Regions from separate parts of the Tsukamurella sp. USMM236 genome, predicted to be linked through region 2. Evidence: predicted binding sites of a transcription regulator. Region 2 holds the regulator's gene; each other region holds the start of a gene.

Region 1 (4,724 bases), on a different contig from region 2:
TCGAGGGCGGGCCGGAGGAACTCCGTGTGGTACTTGCCGACGGTGACCGACGTGGCCCACACGTCCGCCGCCGCGAGCTCCGTCTCGCTCATCCCGGGCAGGGTGGGCGGGGCTCCCGCGGTGGCCGTGCCCGGCAGCCGGTCCGGGCGCTCGCGGGCGGCGGCGCCGGCCTCCCACAGCGCCTGCCGCCGATCCCGGCCGAAGCAGTCCAGCGCACCGGAGGTCGCGAGCGCCTCCGACTGCGCGACCGTGAGCTCGACGCGGGCGGTGAGGTCGGTGAGGCCGGCGTAGGCGCCGTGCGCCTTCCGCTCGTCGACGATGCGCTCGGCGAGGTCGTCGCCGATGGTGCGGATCGCGGCCAGCCCGAGCCGGACCTCCGCCCCTGCGTTCTCCAGATCCGCCCACGGCAGACTGCGGTTCACGCACGGCCCGTGCACCGTGACGCCGTGCCGCCGCGCGTCGGCGACGAGGGACTGCGGCGAGTAGAAGCCCATCGGCTGGGCCCGCAGCAGCGCGGCGCAGAAGGCCGCAGGATGGTAGAGCTTGAACCACGAGGAGTAGAAGACCAGCGACGCGAACGACTGCGAATGACTCTCGGGGAACCCGAAGTTGGCGAACGCGGCGAGCTTCTCGAAGATCCGGTCGGCCACCTCCCCCTCGATGCCGTGCCGGTGCCGGGCCCCGTCGTAGAAGCGCTGCCGCAGCTGCTCCATCTTCTCGGTGGAGCGCTTCGACCCCATGGCGCGGCGCAGCTGATCGGCCTCCGCCGGGGAGAAGCCGGCCACGTCGGTCGCGAGCTGCATGAGCTGCTCCTGGAAGAGCGGCACGCCCAGGGTGCGCTCGAGGGTCTTCCACATCGACGGGTGCTCGACCGCCGGCTTCTCGAGCCCGTTACGACGGCGGATGTACGGGTGCACCGAGCCGCCCTGGATGGGGCCGGGCCGGATGAGGGCGACCTCCACCACGAGGTCGTAGAAGGTCCGCGGTTTCAGGCGCGGCAGCGTGGCCATCTGCGCGCGCGACTCCACCTGGAAGACGCCCACCGAGTCGGCGCGGCAGAGCATCTCGTACACGTTCTCGTCGGTGAGGTCGAGCTGCGCGAAGTCCACGTCGATGCCCTTGTGCTCGGCGAGGAGGTCCTTCGCGTAGTGCAGCGCACTGAGCATGCCGAGGCCCAGCAGGTCGAACTTCACCAGCCCCGCGGCGGCGCAGTCGTCCTTGTCCCACTGCAGCACGCTGCGGTTCTCCATGCGCGCCCACTCGGTGGGACAGACGTCGGCGATCGGCCGGTCGCAGATCACCATGCCGCCGGAGTGGATGCCCAGGTGCCGCGGCAAGTCCGCGATCTGCGTGGCCAGCTCGACCACCCGCTCCGGGATGCCCTCGGGCACCGGATCCTGCCGCCACCCCCAGCTGGAGATCTGCTTGCTCCAGGCGTCCTGCTGCCCCTGCGAGTAGCCGAGCGCGCGGGCGGTATCGCGCACCGCGGACCGCCCGCGGTAGGTGATGACGTTCGCGACCTGCGCGGCGTACTCGCGGCCGTACTTCCGGTAGACGAACTGGATCGCCTCCTCGCGACGGTCGGACTCGATGTCCACGTCGATGTCGGGCGGGCCGTCGCGCTCGGGGGCCAGGAAGCGCTCGAAGAGCAGTTGGTTGCGCACCGGGTCGACCGCGGTGATGCCGAGCGCGAAGCAGACGGCCGAGTTGGCGGCGCTGCCCCGGCCCTGGCACAGGATGTCGCTGTCCCGGCAGAAGGTCACGATGCTGTGCACGATGAGGAAGTAGCCGGGAAAGGTGAGCGTCTCGATCACGTTCAGCTCGTGCTCGATCTGCCGGTACGCCTGCGGATTCGACTCCGGCGGGCCGTACCGCTCCAGCGCCCCGCGCCGGGTCAGCTCGCGCAGCCAGGTGGCCTCCGTGTGGCCCGACGGGACGTCGAAGGGCGGCAGCTTCGGCGCGATCAGCTTGAGACTGAAGGCGCACTCGGCACCGAGCTCGGCGGCGGCCGCGATGGCGCCGGGGTGCTCGGGCAGCAGCAGCGCCATCTCGTCACCCGAGCGCAGGTGCGCGCCGCCCGCGGCGGGGAGCCAGCCGTCGAGCTCGTCGAGGCTGCGGCGGGCGCGGATCGCCGCGAGCGTCGACGCCAGGTGACGCTGGCCGGGACGGGCGAAGTGCGCCCCCGTGGTGGCGACGGTGCCCACCCCCATCCGCGCCGCGACGCCGGCCAGCAGATGATTGCGCTCGTCGTCCTCGGGGACGCCGTGGACGGTGAGCTCCATGCTCACCCGCCCCTCGCCGAACCGGTCGACGAGCTGCGCCAGGGCGGCGGCGGCACCGTCGGGCCCCCGGGCGGCGAGGCCGCGCCGGACCGCGCCCTTGCGGCAGCCGGTGAGGATGTGCCAGTGGCCGCCGGACCACTCGGCCAGGCGGTCCGGATGGAAGCGCAGCAGCCCCTTCTCCCCCGCCTCCATGTGCGCCTCCGCCATGGCGCGTGAGAGGCGGCGGTAGCCCTCCTGCCCGCGGGCGAGGACGAGCAGGTGCTCGCCCGACGGGTCCTCGGCGCCGGTGCGTTCGGTGTCGTGCTCCAGGGACAGCTCCGCCCCGAAGACCGTGGGGACGCCGAGCTCCAAGGCCGCCTCGGCGAACCGGACCACGCCGTAGAAGCCGTTGTGGTCGGTGACCGCGAGGGCCTTCAGGCCGAGCGCGTGGGCCTGCTCGACCATCTCCTCCGGTTGCGCGGCGCCGTCGAGGAAGCTGAAGGCGGTGTGCGCGTGCAGCTCCGCGTAGGGCACGCGGGACGAACGGAGACCGCCACTGGGCGGAACCGGGGGCGGAACGTAGGGCTCCCGCTTGCGGGACCAGGCCGGGGAGTCGCCACCGTCGCCCGGCGGCTCCTCCGCCCGGCGCACCGGGGCCCGCCCGGAGAGCACCCGCTCCATCTCCGACCAGCTCGGCCCGTTACTCCATCCCACTCCCCCACCATACGCTCACATGTTCGATACGACTATCGCCGTCGAACGAATACGCTTGTCATACTATTTTTGTAGTTGACGCTTGGATCGTCGGTTGCTAGCGTCTCCCCACGTGACCTCAGCCCGCCTGCGCGACCGCCAAAACACCGGTCGCGCAACGCGTCTTGCCACCACCTCCATGTGCACCCTCGCCGTCGCAGCGGGAACGTTCGCCGCCGCACCCCAGGCGGTGGGCGCTCCGACCTCGATGAAGGACACTCAGATCTCGCGGACGACCAAGGACGGCTGGAAGGTCCGCATCCAGCTGCAGGGCGTCGAGGTCAACCCCGTCTCCAACCTGGCCGGCACGCCCACCAGTCGCGAGGCGTTCTTCAAGGCGACCGCCGTCGGGAGCGTCGACGGAGCCGGCTCGAGCCCCTTCGAAGGCGCCGAGATGGCCCTCATCGTCCAGATCGGCTGCGCCGTCGACGTGGCCTCCGGGGTCGCCGTCGGCGGCGGCGTCTCCGCCACCGTGGGCCCCAGCGTCTCCGTCAGCCCGGCACTGTCGATCGCCGGCGGCTCCCTCAACATCGGCGCCGGCGTCGGCGCGGGACTCGGGGCCGCGGCGAACGTCTCCACCGTGATCAAACCGGGCGGCATCGCCACCTCGGTCGTCCGGAAGAAGACCATCGCGAAGAACCGTGCGGGCGTCTCGGTCGAGGGCGTCCACGTCAAGGTCGACGGCTGCGCCGGCAACGTGGGCGTCCGCATCGGAGCGGGGATCACGATGTCCTCCAGCGAGTTCGACAACGAGGTCTTCACCTACTCCGCCTCCCTGCCGATCTAACTCGAGATGGGAACGAATCCGATGCACACACAGTCCACGGGCCCGTCCCGCGCGCCCTGGTACGCGACGGCCGGCCTCGCAGTGCTCGCCCTGGGCACCTCCCTGCTGTTCCCCATGACCTCCCCGCCCGCGTCCGCCGACCCGAGCGGGCTTCCGGCCACGACGCGCGTGCCGTACCCGACGGACGGCAGCCTTCCGCCCTGGACCCTGCCGGGCGGCTACACCTGGTGCAGCGCCATGGGCGGCCCGGGCTACGAGCAGGCGGTCTACGTACAGCCCGGCTACGCCTGCCCGCCGACCGGGGTGCCCACGACCACGCCCACCACGTCCACGCCGACCTCTCCGATCGGCAGCGGGCAGGCCCCGAACCTGCCGCAGGCGCCCAACCCGCCCTTCGCGGGCATCGGCGCCCCGAACGGCAAGTCCTGGGACTACGGCGTCGACACCCTCGGCCCGCCGGCGGGCCGAGGCACGGTCGTCGCTCAGACGCCCCGCTAGCCGGGCCCCTTCAGCGCAGACGCGTGAGAAGGGTCGTCAGCGCGGGCAACGGATCGAAACCCTCGGTCGGCATCGCGAGCTGTCGCGTGATCAGGGCGTCGGTGGCGTCCATCACCAGCGCGGACTCGGCGACTCCGAGGCCGATGGCGGCACCGACCTGCTCACCGACGAGCTCGACGGCACGACGCCCACGCCGGAGCGGTTCGCGCAGGTCCGGCTCCACCGCGGCCGCGGCGAACAGGTTGAGCCGCGCCACGCCCCGCACCCGACCGTCGCCGATAGACCAGCGGACGAATTCCGCGAGACGCTCCGCCACGTCACCCGGCGTGGACTCCTGGACCCCGTCGAACGCGGCCCAGAAGGCGAGATCCTCCTCCACCAGGCGCTCGACGACACCGCGCACCAGCGCGGCGCGCGAGCGGAAG
Region 2 (4,724 bases):
GCGCTGGGCCGCGCTACCCGCGTCGATCGACCGGGACGACCGCGGCATGGCGACGCTGGATCGTGTCTACGGCGCCCTGACCGCGAAGCTGGACACACTGCCCGAGCATCGCCGCGACGCAGCTCTGGACCAGGTGCACTGGCTGATCGAGGAACTGCGGGTCAGCCTGTTCGCGCAGTCGCTCGGTACCGCCGGGTCGGTCTCGGAGAAGAAGGTGCTGGCCGCGATCGCGGCTCTGACCTGAGAGCCGACCGCGCGGGCCGGCGCGGAAACGGGCTACGCCGCGTCGGTGGGGTCCGCCGCGGCGGCCCGGGTGCGGAGATCGCGGATGGCGGCCTCGAAGTCCTCGATGGACGAGAACCCCTGGTAGACGGAGGCGAACCGCAGGTAGGCCACCTCGTCGAGGTCGCGGAGCGGCCCGAGGATGGCGAGGCCCACCTCGTTCGCAGGAACCTCGGCCACGCCCATCGCGCGGATCGCCTCCTCGACCTGCTGGGCGAGCTTGTGCAGATCGTCCTCGGCGACGTCGCGGCCCTGGCACGCGCGGCGCACGCCCTTGACGACCTTCTCGCGGCTGAAGGGCTCGGTGACGCCGTTGCGCTTCACGACGGCCATCACCGCGCTCTCGACGGTGGTGAAGCGGCGCCCGCACTCGTTGCAGGAGCGGCGGCGGCGAATGCCCTGCCCGTCGTCGAAGACACGCGAATCGACCACACGGGTGTCCTCGTTCTTGCAGAACGGGCAATACATCGGTCCACCTCCCGCGCGGCTGCGCTCGGACGTCCGGCGGGGCAGTTGCAGCACGGTGGCCCCTGCCACCGACGTGCCCCGCGATCTCGACTCCGAGAATACTCGGCGCGGGAACGGCACCACGTTGTCGAGGTGGGCGGAGCGCCCGCCCTGCCGGGAATCCACTATCGCCATGCGGGTGGTCATCTGCGTCTCCTTCGCTCGTGGGTGATGGTCAGTAGCGCGGCGTGACGAGGGTCTGCCCCGCGTGCACGCGGCCGCCCTGCAGGCCGTTGATCTCCGAGATCTCCGCGACGACGGCGGCCTGAGCGCGCTCGGGCGCGATCTCACGGGCGATCTGCGCGAGGTCCTGGCCGGCACGGACCGTCACGACCGAGGTGAGGGCGGGCTGCGCCGCACCGGCGGGCGCGGGCTCCGCCTGGGGCGCGCCGCCGAACAGCACCAGCAGCGCGGCGAAGACGCCGGCGGCGAACAGGACGCACGCCGCGACGGACGGGCCGGGGATGCGGCGCGCGCAGCCGTCGGCGCGCGAGTAGCCGAGGGGTGCGCGGCGCCCCGCAGTACGCACGCCCGGGCGTTCGACGGTGCGCCGAGCGGACCCGCGGGCACCGGTCACGCGGACGGCGGTGAGCTCCGTTCGAACAAGACCCTCTGCGGCGCCGTTCGACGAGGTGATCGAGAGCGCCGACACCTCCCGCCCGCGGCTGCGGGCGAGCCGCGGCGAGACCCCGCGGGCCCGGGTCGCGCCGCGCCGGTCGGCGGCCGCCGAACCGTGCCGCACGAGCGCCTGCGCCTCGGCGGCGGCGCTCTGCGCTGCAATGATGACGTCTCGATCGATGATCGCGGTCATGATCTCTCCTTCGTCGGTAGCGGGTCCTTCTCGCTCACCTACTGGTCTATCGGAGGGGACTGACAAGTTTTCAATCCAGCCCCACCAGTCACACCGGAGTGCGTGCAAGTGTTCGAGAGAACTTCTGTTCGATTTCTACCACACCCCTCGAGCGAGCGGAAGACACGCGGACAAATTTCTCGAACAGATGTTTGTCAGGTCGTTCGAGCTGGACTACAGTGGAGTCGGAACCGAACGGGCGTGAGGAGCGACACATGACAGATGAGCGACAGGTTCAACACCGGGACAAGCGCTTCCGCGACGCACAGGGCAACGTCTCCGAGGATCACCTCACCCGTCGCCAGAAGCAGGTCCTGGAAGTCATCCGGCGCTCCGTCCGCGAGCGCGGCTATCCCCCGAGCATCCGGGAGATCGGCGACGAGGTGGGCCTCACGTCCACCTCCTCCGTGGCGCATCAGCTCCGCACCCTGGAGCGCCTGGGCTTCCTGCACCGCGATCCGAACCGCCCCCGCGCCGTGAACGTCCAGGGCGCCGAGGAGCGCACGGCCCAGGTCATCCAGAAGGTCATGGAGGACGAGGACCGGATGCCGGAGCCCGCGTTCGTCCCGGTGCTGGGGCGCATCGCCGCGGGCGGCCCCATCCTGGCCGAGGAGGCGGTGGAGGAGATCTTCCCGCTTCCCCGTGAACTCGTGGGCGAGGGCTCACTGTTCCTGCTCAAGGTGGTCGGCGAGTCGATGACGGACGCCGCGATCTGCGACGGGGACTGGGTCGTGGTGCGTCAGCAGTCCGTCGCCGAGAACGGCGACATCGTCGCCGCGATGCTCGACGGCGAGGCCACCGTCAAGACCTTCCGGCGCACGGGCCGCGACGTCTGGCTGATGCCGCACAATCCCGCCTTCGACCCGATCCACGGCAACGACGCGGTGATCCTCGGGAAGGTCGTCACCGTGATGCGTCGGATCTGACCGCACCCGCACTCGCCTCCGGCCGCGCCGGCTCGTCGACCGCTCGGTCGGGGGCCGGCGTTCGTCGTCCACCGAGGGACGCCAGCGCGCACGCGGCGCCGCCGAGCACCAGCCCGGCGAGCACACCCGGATGAAGGGCCTCGCCCAGCATCAGGAAGGCGAACAGCGCGGAGACCGACGGGATCACGGCGAAGAGCATCGCGGCGCCGCTCGCCCCGGCGATGCCGATCACGCGCAGGTACAGCGTCGTCGCCGTCATCGAACTCAGCAGCACCATCAGCACGAGCACGAGGGCGCCCTGCACGGGATCGCTCACCGTCGCGCCGAACAGTACGGTCAGAGCGCCGGCCGGCACGGCCGCGACCACCATGCCGATCGCATTCCCGGCCAACGGATCGACGCCGCGGCAGAACCGCTGCTGGTACACCCCGCCCACGGCGATGCCCGCCAGTCCCACCAGCGTGAACCCGATCCCCGCCCCGGCATGGGCCAGGGCCGGCACCGTCGACCAGCACGCCGTGACGACCGCTGCGAGCCCCAGCAGAGCCGCCAGGGCGCGGCGGGCCGTGAGTCGCTCGCGGAGCGCTATCCGGGCCACCACCGTCGTCACGGCCGGGTTGACACCGATGATCAGGGCCGCGACCCCCGCAGGCACGCCCGCCTGTAGCCCCAGGTAGCAGCCCAGGAACTGCGTGGCCTGCGTGAGCAGCCCGACGACGACGGCGTGTCCCAGGTCGGCGCCCCGCGGCAGGCGCCGGTCGGTCGCGCGCACCAGGCCGAGCATCAACACCCCGGAGACCGCGAACCGCAGGAAGAGCAGCAGGAACGGGCTCATCGCCGCGATCCCGAGGGCACCCAGCGGATACCCGAAGGCGTACAGCACCACGACGGAGAGCGCGAGCATCGGCGGAATTCTCATGACTCGATGGTCGAACGCGCAGGCCCCCGCCGTCCAACAATGATTGACGATCACGATCGATCGGTTCTATCGTTCAGTCATGCCGGATCCGATCCTGGACATCGTCCCACTGCGCAGCGTGGTCGCCATCGCCCGCTGCGGCGGAGTCCACCGCGCCGCCGAGACGCTCCACCTCACGCAGTCGACCGTCAGCGCGCACCTGCGCAGGCTCGAGAAGTCGACGGGCGGCACGATCGTCGAGAAGGCGGGCCGCGGAATCCGGTTCACCGATCACGGCAACCGGCTCCTCGGGCACGCCCAGACGATTCTCGACGCGCACGACGCCGCCGTCCACGCTCTCGCCTCCCCCACGACCCGCACGCTGTCGGTCGCCGCGACCGAGCACGGCGCCGACCGGCTCATCCCCGAGCTCAGCCGCGGCTTCGGCGCCCTCCCGGGAGGATGGGCCGCCCAGTTCCGGTTCGATCGCAGTGCGCAGATCGCGGGCGCCGTCGACCGCGGTCTCGCCGACGTGGCGGTCTTCCTCGCCGCCGGCGATCACCCGGACGCCGTCGGCCCCATCGACCTGCAGTGGTACGCCGCCCGGGAGTGGGAGCGCCCCGCCGGAACGGTGCCCGTCCTCCTCTTCGACGACCCGTGCGTGCTGCGCGCGCCCGCGGCGGACGCGCTCGCGCGCAACGGGATCGACTACACGATCGCCGCCGAGGCCGCGAACCTCGCGGGCCTGTACTCCGCGGCCCGCAGCGGCCTGGGGGTCACGCTGCTCCCCGCCATCGACGCGACCGACGGCCTGGTCACCGTCGACACGATGCCGCACCTGCCGCCGATCGCTCTCGCGGTCACCGTCGGGCCGCGCGTGCCGGCGACGGTCCGGGCCGCCGTCCGCGGTGCCGCCGCCTCACTGACCACTCCCCGCTAGACCGCGCTCGCCTCCGCCGCGTCCACCGTCTGGCTGAGGAGGACTGCGATGGTCATGGGTCCGACGCCACCCGGCACCGGGGACGCGGCGCGGGCGCGCGCGGCCGCGCCCGGGGCGACGTCCCCTGGGGTGAAGCCCGCGTCGACGATGACCGCACCGGGGCGCACCATGTCGGCGGTGATCAGGCCCGGCCGGCCCGCGGCAGCGATGAGGACGTCGGCGCGTCGGGTGTGCGCGGCGAGGTCGCGGGTGCGGGAGTGACACACCGTGACCGTCGCGTCGCGCTGGACGAGCATCGCGGACAGCGGCTTTCCGAGGATC
Region 3 (4,724 bases), 620 kb from region 2:
AGTGCGTCGCCGAGGCCGTCGCCGCGGAGGTCGATGCCCGCGTTGGCGAGGGCGAAGATCGGCACCACGACCAGTGACACCACGCCGCGCAGCGACTCGTGCATCCGTTCGTTGACGGAGATGGAGCGACGCACGCCGCTCGTCACGATCCGCGCCGCGCCGGCGGCCGGCGCCTGCCAGTAGTCGCGGAAGACGTGCTTGGCCGCCACGACGTCCGCCCGGTCCGGGTTCGCCGACGGGATCATGAGTCCGGCGGCCATCCCGATGAGGGAGGGGTGCACGCCGGACTTGATCGTCGCCGCCCAGATGACCACGATCAGCAGGACGTACGGGCCGCTGCGCCACTGCCCGCTGCGCCCGACGAGCCACAGGAGGACGAGGCCCGAGAGCGCGATGCCCAGGGCGGTGAGGTTCAGGTCCTCGGTGTAGACGGTGCCGATGATCGCGACGGCGAGGAAGTCGTCGACGACGGTGAGCGTCAGCAGGAAGACCCGCAGCTGGCTGGACATCCGCGGGCCGAGGATCGCGAGCATGCCGAGGAGGAAGGCGGTGTCGGTGCCCACGACGACGCCCCACCCCGCCGGTGCGGTGCCGCCGGCGATGGCGAGGTAGATCAGCGCGGGGAGCGCGACTCCGGCGAGGCCGGCGATCAGTGGGACCATCGCTCTGCTGCGGTCCTGGAGCGAACCCACGGCGAACTCCTGCCGGACTTCCAGGCCGATGAGGAAGAAGAACACGACCATCAGGCCGTCGTTGATCCAGTGGTGCAGGTTCATGTCGAACCGCAGGTCGCCGATGTCCACGCTGATCGGCGTCTCCCACAGGTGGAAGTAGGCGTCGGAGAGCGGCGAGTTCGCCCACAGGAGCGCGATCAGTGAGACGGCGACCAGCAGCAGAGCGCTTCCGGACTCGGTGCGCAGCTTCTCGACCGCCGTGTCGGCCCACGCACTCAGCCGACGGTCGGGCACATCGGGAGTGGACATGTCGGACACCCTACGGCGGAACCCGTGTCACGGCCCGTCGGTCCCGCGACGCGAGCGTGCCCACCTCCCTCGGGAGGTGGGCACGCGTCGTCGATCGGAGTCAGCCCTGGGGCGGAGTGCCGGGAGTGGTCTCGCCGCCGGCGGGCGGGGTGGTGCCGCCGTCGGGCGGCGTCGCACCGCCGGCGGGCGGATTGGCACCGCCGGTCACGTCCTTGACCTTGTTCACCGCTTGGTCGATCTTGTCCTCGTGGCCGGCGAACTTGCCCTTCGCCGCACTGCCCGCCTTGTCGATCACCTTGTTGACCTGGTCGGGGTTCTTGCCGAGCAGTTCCTTGATCTTGTCGAGAAGCGCCATGATGCAACCTTCCGATGGACTCGTCCGCTGACCGCCGTCGCCTCTGCTTCACCGCGACAGCCGCGGCTGTGTTCCTCGTTCACCGTATCCGAGATCGGGGGTGCCGCCGAGGTCTCGATCGCTCCGATTCCAGACGATGGGGCCCATATGTGGCGAAACCGTGCTCGCGTGCCGGCGTGCTCGGAGACCTCCATGCGGCTTGGTGCCCGCCCGTGGCGGACTCCGGGTGGCTCGAGCGGCGAGCTCGAGCGGCGGTACTGCCGACCGGCCATCCGTTCGAACAAGATTCGAGCAAGTATGGCGTGATCGTTCGAACGAGCGTAGAATCGAAGAATGACGATGCCGGCCGGGTTGAGCGATCTACCTGGGGGAATTATTCCCTCGGGGCTTCTCGGCGCGGGTGGTCAGGAGCGTGCGGTTGCGGAGGTGTTGTTCGAACAACGTCGGTGCGAGAGCCTCGCCTACTGCCGGACGATGACGGTCGTGTACGCCCTGCATCGGGTGATGTACGCCGACGACGAGGCGGAATACTTGGCCCGGCCGGGGGACTTCGCGGAGGCGCTGGAGGCCCGACGGAGCCTCACTGCGGCAGGTGTGGCGTTGGAGGCGCAGGTCTCGACGCTGCTGCGGTTGGGGTCGACGGCCGCGCGGATCGCGATCGAGACGGCGATCGGCCTCGTGGAGCGGTTGCCCAAGGTGTTCGCGTTGATCGGGGAGAACGTGATCTCGCCGAAGGCGGGGGAGGCGGCGCTGCATCGGTCCCGGGCGCTCGACGGGGTGCAGGTGCGCCGGTTCGACGAACTTCTCGCCGACCGGCTGACGGTGGACTACGAGGTGCTCTCACTCCCCGCGTTGCGGGAGGCTGCCGATCTGATCGTCGATCAGATCGATGCGGAGGCGGCCGAACGGCGGCGCCGCGCGGCGATCGAGGACCGGAGGGTGAGCTTCCGTCCCGAGCAGGACGGCATGGCCGCGGTGTTCGCCCTCATGCCGGCTGAGGACGTACGCGAGGTGGAGGCGCGGGTCGACCACATCGCGGGCACCGTGTGCGACGCCGATCCGCGGACGCCGGCACAGCGCCGCGCCGACGGCTGGGTCCAGCTCACCCGGGGATACAGCACCCTCGGCTGCGAATGCGCGACGCCCGATTGTCGTTATCGCGAGGCGCGTTTCCACGGCGAGCCGGACGCGGACGGCGTGATCACCCGGTTCGTGACGATGATCAACGTGGTGATCAACGAGCGTGACCTCTCTGCGCCGGACGGCGATTCCGATCATGGGGCGGCGCTCGTTACCGATGCGCGAGGTGGCTTCGGGTATCTGGTCGGGCACGGTCCGATCACCGGCGACCACGCGCGCGAACTCGCTGCTCGCGAGGACGCGAGGATCCGCCCCTTCGGCCAACGGATCGATGAATCGGCGATCGCGGAGCAACTGCCACCAGGACCGACGGAGCGCGAGCGAACCTCTGTTCCCGCATCGGGCTTCGACGGCCCGCGCGGGACATTGGACTTCGCGGCAGTCTGGGCGGACATCGTCGTTCGGCTCGAAGGTCATTCGGGCCCGGGCGAGGGTGGCGGGGTCTGGTTCGGTGGATGTCCGCCCGACGATCTGCCGCCCGACTGCCCGCCACCGGACGGTCCGCCACCCCCTCCGCGCCGCGATGACGATCCCGATGACGACCCCGATCCACAGGGTGCGCCGCCGGACCCCGGTGTGGGCGTCGACGTCGACGCTCGCGATGCAGGTGGTGCCCGTGCAGTGGCGTCAGCGCGGGGGAGCAGCGGGTATCGGCCGTCGGCGGATCTGCGGCGGTACCTGCGGCTGGTGTTCCCGCGGTGCGTGTTTCCCTACTGCACCCGTCCCGCGACGCGGGCGCAGGTCGACCATCGGCGCGAGTACGACCACCGCGACCCGGAGCTGGGTGGCGCTACCTCGGCGGATCAGCTGCAGCCGCTGTGCACCGCACACCATCAGCTCAAGACCGCGGGTGAGTGGATCGACGCGCGCCTGCCCGACGGCCGGATCCTGTGGACCTCGGCGGACGGGCGTCGCTACATCGTCGATCCGAGTGGCACCGTCCTCGCACTGTTCCCCGACCTAAAGCGGGTGCGCTGGACCCTGCCCGATAGCGCCGAAGAATCGAAACGCCGAGAACAGGCCCCACCGCCGGGAGGACGGACGCGCCTCCAGCGCGAACACGCGCGCCGCGAGCGCCTACGGCAGCGCAACGTCGCCGCGATGGAGGCGGACCTCGCCCTCGCGAACACGCCCGTCAGCACGGTCGAGGAGCACCTCGCCGCCGCGATCGGCGAGCCCACGTCGCCGAGCCGGACCCCGTCGTTCGACGGCCCGCCACCCTTCTGATCTCGCTGCCCGGCTACCGCCGGTTCAGGGTGTCCGCGAGCGAGATGACGGCGACGTTCGACGCGGGGGCGAGGGGCTCGACGGTGCCGAACTCGACCGACGGGGCCTTGGCCGGCGCCGGCTCGCCGACGACCCGGAATCCGGCCTCGGCCAGCGGCTTCGCGTTGCCGCCCTGGGTGAGGAAGGCGACGAAGTCGGCGGCGGCGCGATCGTGCGCGTCGGTCGTGTCCTCGCGGTCGAGAACGGCCGCGGGGTGCGTCGCCGAGGCGGTCGGGCCCGACGGGTACACCGCGACCGGGGCGGCGTTGCCGCGCCCCCGCGCGAACGCGGCGAGCTGCTGCTCGGTGACCGGCACGGCGCGGATCGCATCGCCGGGCTTGGTCAGCGCGTCGAGTGCGGCGCCGGCGGTGGTGGACTTCGGCGCGTCCTTCGCCCACCGGGCGAGCGAGCCGGTGACCACCGGGCTCTTCGCGGCCTCGTCGGACAGAGCGGCGCCCGCGGTGCGGGCGACGGCGGCGGCGACGGACTGCGCGGCGAGGTACGTCCCGTCGGCCTCGGCCCCCGTCGGCAGCGCTATCCGGAGCTGCTCCTGGCGGGCGGAGAGATCGAGCCAGCGGACACCGTCGAAGGCCGAGCGCGCCGACCCGCGCACGGCGAGCACCACCGGCGACGTGGCGATCGACGTGGGCTGCCCGGACAGCTCCGCCGGCTTGGCGGCCGCGAGCCGCGCCGTCCACTGCGTGCTCTCGGGGATCCACAGCGACGGCGCGGGGCCCAGCTTCGGATCCCAGGTTCCCGTCAGCGCGTCCAGCGCCACGGGGGAGTCGATCCCCGACACTTCGATCTTCGGGCAGTAGTCCGCCGAGACGGCGCCGCTCGCGTTGAAGCTCTCCGCGACCCGGCGGAGCGGGCCGACCAGGGCGGGGGCCGCCGCGACCTGGACCGCGAGGTCGCCGCGCACGCACGAGGCCGCCGCGTCGCGGCCCTCCTGCTCCGATCGCCCCGACAGCCACACCATC
Region 4 (4,724 bases), on a different contig from region 2:
CTGGCCCGGGCCGTCGTGCCGTCGGGGTCGGTCGTCACCCTGGAGTTCTCGCCCGAGCACGCCGCGGTCGCGCGGGCCAGCCTCGACGAGACCGGGCTGGGCGACCGCGTCGACATCAAGGTCGGTGCCGCGCTCGACACCCTGCCCTTCCTCGAGGGCCCGTTCGATCTCGTCTTCATCGACGCCGACAAGGCCAACAACCGCGCCTACCTGGATTGGGCTCTGCGGCTGAGTGTTCCGGGCACCGTCATCGTTCTCGACAACGTGGTGCGTCGCCTGCAGGACGAGGGGCCGGACGCCGACGGCATCCGCGGCGCCCTCGAGCGCCTCGGCTCCGACCCGCGGCTGGACGCCACCGCGCTGCAGACCGTCGGGATCAAGGGCTGGGACGGCCTGGCGATCGCCGTCGTGCGCTGATCAGGCGTCGCCTGCTGATCAGGACCGGTACGCGGGCAGCGTGATCGGGGACTTGTAGAGCGAGTTCACCCGCTCCCCCGCCAGCCAGTCCTGCAGCCGAGCGGCCTCCGCGTCGAGGGCCTTCCGCGCCGCGCGGGGCGTGCCGGGCGCGAGGACCAGCCCGACGGCGCCCTCGTCGTCCTGGACGTAGGCCCCGACGACGCGGCCTTCCCACCACGCCGTTGTGCCCGCGTTGCCGGCGCTGTCGTAGATCGCGGCGGCGAACCCGGGATCGAGATAGAAGGCGCGCTCCTTCCAGCCCATCGGCGTGGGATCCAGTGCGGGCAGGAGCGCGGCCCACGGCTCCACCGGCGCCACGGGATCCACGTCCTCCGGCAGCACCCAGCCGGTGCCGTCGCGCTCCAATCGCACGTGGACCGCGCCGATCTCGGCGAGCGCGGCGCGGATCGCCGTCTTGGTGGCGCCGAACCACCACACCACGTCCGTCTCCGTGACCGGGCCGAAGGCACGCAGGTACTCGCGTACCAGAATCGCGTAGGCCTCCGCCGGATCGATGCGCTCGGCCGGCCCGCCGAGCCACTCGTCGGCGCGGGACCACTGGTTCCGGTTCACCCGCCAGTGGCTCTCGTTGTGCCCACGCACCAGCGCCCCCGCCGCGCCGAGCCAGGTGAGAACCCTGGGCGCCAAGTGCATCTCGCCGCCGTACTTCTTGCCCTCCGACATCATCACCTTGCCGTCGAGCTCGGGCACCTGCTCGCGAAGCCGCACGGCGCTGAGCTCGCAGCCGCGGAGGGCGTCGAGGACCGCGGCGCGCGCCTGTGCGAGCCAGGCCTCGCCGTCGTCGGCGATGCCGCCGCGGACCGCGTCCTTGGCGATCTTCGCGTGCTCCTGGGCCGCGACGCGGTCCGACGGGCCGCTCAGCGCGGGGCCGTACAGATCGCGCGGGAAGACGAACATGGTGCGGCGCATGGCGAGCTGCTTGACGAGCGAGCGCTCCTCCCAGAGTTCGCGCTCGTACTCGTCACGGGCGAAGTCGTGCATCCGCGCGTGCACCGACAGGTACGGCGTCGCCGGCTCCGTGGCGTGCAGGACGCCGACGGCGCGCACCGCGTCCAGCACGGAATCGGTGCGATGCTGCGGCGCGAGGGCGTGGCGGCGGGCCATGCGAGCGCGGCGCTCCGCATCGTCGATCAGGCGCATCCGGCGCTCCCCTCATCCGAGGACTCCAGGCTAAGGCATCGCTGCCCCGCCGGAAACATGTTCGAGACTATTGCCCTCTCTCGCACACGAGCGTAGAATTGCAGTAGCGAAGGGAGGCGGCTCATGATCGATTCCGGCACTGCGGCTGACTATCTCGATGCGCTCGCCTCCTTCGAACAGGCCGCCGACCGCTTGGCCGCGATGAACCCCGTCATGCTGTCCTCGCAGGAGGTCCTCGGCAGCCTCCGGCGCCTCGAGCGCGCCGCGCGCACGGTCCCCAGCAGCCAGCACTGGCTCACCGAGGTGGCCATCGAGCAGGACCTGCCGGCCCAGCTCGGCTACACGGGCGCCAAGGAACTCCTGGTCGATCAGCTGCGCCTGGCGGGCGTCGAGGCACGGGACCGGATCCGCGGCGCCCGTTCGCGCGCGCCGCGGCAGGAACGCGGGCACGCTCCCGAGCCGCGCCTGCCCCTCGTCGCCGCCGCCCAGCGCGCGGGCACGCTGTCCGAACGGCACGCCCTGGCGATCGAGAAGGCCTTCGACACCTGCTCCCCCAAGCTCTCCCATCCCGACCTGCACGATCTGGAGGACATGCTGGTCACCGCCGCCGTCGGCGGGTGCACGCCGGAGGACGTCGTACTCCTCGGCCGGCGTGCGTACGAGCTCCTCGACCCCGACGGTGCCGAACCCTCCGCGGAGGACGTCGCCCGCAAGCGCGAGTTGACCGTCGGCAAGCAAGGCGACGACCTCATGTCAGCGCTCGGCGGGGTGCTCTCACCGGAGGCCCGCGCGCTGATGGACACGATGCTGGAGAAGCTCGCCCGCCCCGGCGTGAACAACCCGGCGGACGCGGAGCACCCCGTCGACATCGACGATGCAGAGGCCGTCGCCGAAGCGGCGAAGCGGGATCGACGAAGCGCCGTGCAACGCAACCACGACGCGTTCGTCGCGGCACTCCGGATCGTGATCGGCTCGGGTGCGCTCGGGCAGCACCGCGGGATGCCGTGCGTCCCGATCATCACCCTGGGGATCGATCAGCTCGAGTCCGAGACCGGCATCGCCACCACCGCCACCGGTGGTCGGCTACCCGTCGAGGACGCGCTTCGGATGATGGGCGCCAACCCCAAGTACGTTCTGCTGCTGGATGTCGCGTCGCGCCCGCTGTACCTCGGCCGCGAGAAGCGCCTGGCGTCCGCGGACCAGCGCATCGCCCTCTACGGATCCGAGAAGGGCTGCAGCGCACCACGGTGCGATGCGCCGGCCACCCGCTGCCAGGTGCACCACAAGACCGAGTGGCGCGACGGGGGCGCCACCGACGTCACGGTGCTGACCCTGGCCTGCGATGCCCACCACGGCAAGGTGGTCCCCAGTGACGACGAGGTGCGCCGCGGATTCGAGACCGTCACGCTGCCCGAGGGCGACGAGTACGCCGGCCGCACCGGGTGGCGCCGCACCGGCGATCCCACCGGCGAGTACCGCGTGAACCACTCGCACCACGCGGAGGAGCTCTACCGGCTGGCGCAGGAACACCACCGCCAACGGCACCAGCAGTACGCCGACGAGTGGCGCGCGCAGGACGAACGCGCCCTCTACCGTGACTTCGTGGGCACCATCCACGACGACATCGCCGCGATGCTGGACGGGCCGAATGGCCCTCCGCTGCTGGAGGACCTGCTCTCCGACCACGACGCCGACAACCATTGGCGCGAGGATCCGCCGTGCCAGCTCGCTGTCGTGGCATGACCCGAGGTGACATTCGGCGACTGTTCAGCCGCGCCGGCGGAGCGCACGGCGGGTCAGCACATCGGGGCCGTCGGCTCCGTGCAGGGGCACGTCCGCACGGGGCGGGCTCAGCGCGTACCGAGGGCTCCCAGGTTTCGGGTGAATCGACCCAGGCCCGGCCCGGTCAACTCCTCCAGGACGACGGTGCGGCCGCCCATAGCGAGCAGCAGCGCCTCGGCCGTGCCGCGGACCTCGGGCCCGCGGCCGAAGGACCAGTCGAGGTCGTCGGCGACGAGGCGCACTCCCCTGCCCCGGAGCGCGCCCCGCACCGGCGGCGCCCAGAGTGCGAAGTTCAGCGCCGGCCGGATGCGCTCCCCGGGGATCGTCCGCGGCAGGTTCAGCGGTCGGCGGACGTCCTGCTGGTGGATCATGCCGTCCAGCAAGGAGATACGGCACCCGAAGCCGGAGGTCAGTCCCGTGGGCCGCTGGTGTGCGCGGAGGGCGGACACGACGTCGCCGGTGGTGAGCCCGGCGAGCTCCGCGAGGCGTGCATCGTTCGAAGAACTGCCAGGATGCGCGCGGCCGGTGACCATGCGCTGCAGCGTCTCCCGCCCTGCGAGCAGGTCGTAGCTGATGTGGTGCAGCACCACGTCCCGGACGCTCCACCCCGGACACAGGCTGGGCGCACTCCACTGCGCTTCCGTGAAGCCCTCCACGAGTTCGAGCAGACTGCGCCGCTCCTCGGTCGCGAGGTCCGCCACGGATCCGATCACGGGTTCTCCTCCTCCGCGTGCCACAGATCGTCGTCCCGATCCTTGACGAAGATCCGGCCGCGAGGTTCCACTTCGACGACATCCGTGAGCCAGAAGGTGTCGCCCGGCGCCCACCCCGCGATCACCGAGTGCACCCCCGGCTCCACCTCGATCGCGGTGCCGCTCGCCGCCAGATACGCCCCGACCTGCAGGTGCGCCGCGTCGTACACCTGCGCCACCGACGCCCAGTCCGGCATGACCCAGCGGGTGTCCGCGAGGCCGGTGGTGCGGTACCAGTCGTGGCGCTTCGAGGCGGTCACCTCCAGCGGATACTCACGACAGAGATCCGCCCACACCGCTGCGGAATCGATCTCGAGTACCCGGCCGGCGCCACTGACGCCGTGCACCGTCGCCCGAGTCTCGCCTAGCCCGTCCTCCACCAGGTACAGACCGGTGGGGACGCACGCCTGCGCCGAACACGTCTGAATCAGCTGGTGCGGCGGACAGGACCACCAGATCGCGCTGTAGGCCGCACGCGGATCGCTCGGGCGTTCCACCGCCGCCCGTGCCTCCTCGGATCTGGTGTCCTCGGCCCACGTCGTGAGGACGGATCCCGCTGGCAGCCGAGCTCCT

The links. Region 2 encodes LexA, which represses DNA repair genes until DNA is damaged. Its sites were predicted from a motif close to CGAACANNTGTTCG; they were not measured.
Region 1: the regulator LexA is predicted to act here: its motif matches at 2,988-3,001, upstream of WFK95_RS15820 (error-prone DNA polymerase).
Region 3: the regulator LexA is predicted to act here: its motif matches at 1,604-1,617, upstream of WFK95_RS06065 (HNH endonuclease signature motif containing protein).
Region 4: the regulator LexA is predicted to act here: its motif matches at 1,668-1,681, upstream of WFK95_RS22510 (HNH endonuclease signature motif containing protein).

The regions. Positions count from the first base shown of each region.
Region 1 is NZ_JBBCSS010000004.1:357,626-362,349, forward strand. Features, by position in the region: gene WFK95_RS15820 (error-prone DNA polymerase) at 1-2,975, opposite strand, end outside; gene WFK95_RS15825 (MspA family porin) at 3,088-3,801, shown strand; gene WFK95_RS15830 (hypothetical protein) at 3,823-4,299, shown strand; gene WFK95_RS15835 (TetR/AcrR family transcriptional regulator) at 4,310-4,724, opposite strand, start outside.
Region 2 is NZ_JBBCSS010000002.1:666,627-671,350, forward strand. Features, by position in the region: gene hrpA (ATP-dependent RNA helicase HrpA) at 1-244, shown strand, start outside; gene nrdR (transcriptional regulator NrdR) at 277-750, opposite strand; gene WFK95_RS09120 (hypothetical protein) at 965-1,600, opposite strand; gene lexA (transcriptional repressor LexA) at 1,855-2,565, shown strand; gene WFK95_RS09130 (DMT family transporter) at 2,543-3,484, opposite strand; gene WFK95_RS09135 (LysR family transcriptional regulator) at 3,564-4,403, shown strand; gene WFK95_RS09140 (bifunctional 5,10-methylenetetrahydrofolate dehydrogenase/5,10-methenyltetrahydrofolate cyclohydrolase) at 4,400-4,724, opposite strand, start outside.
Region 3 is NZ_JBBCSS010000002.1:50,858-55,581, forward strand. Features, by position in the region: gene nhaA (Na+/H+ antiporter NhaA) at 1-983, opposite strand, end outside; gene WFK95_RS06060 (antitoxin) at 1,084-1,338, opposite strand; gene WFK95_RS06065 (HNH endonuclease signature motif containing protein) at 1,672-3,705, shown strand; gene WFK95_RS06070 (hypothetical protein) at 3,719-4,724, opposite strand, start outside.
Region 4 is NZ_JBBCSS010000009.1:72,018-76,741, forward strand. Features, by position in the region: gene WFK95_RS22500 (O-methyltransferase) at 1-417, shown strand, start outside; gene WFK95_RS22505 (winged helix DNA-binding domain-containing protein) at 436-1,617, opposite strand; gene WFK95_RS22510 (HNH endonuclease signature motif containing protein) at 1,741-3,360, shown strand; gene WFK95_RS22515 (maleylpyruvate isomerase family mycothiol-dependent enzyme) at 3,468-4,112, opposite strand; gene WFK95_RS22520 (hypothetical protein) at 4,109-4,724, opposite strand, start outside.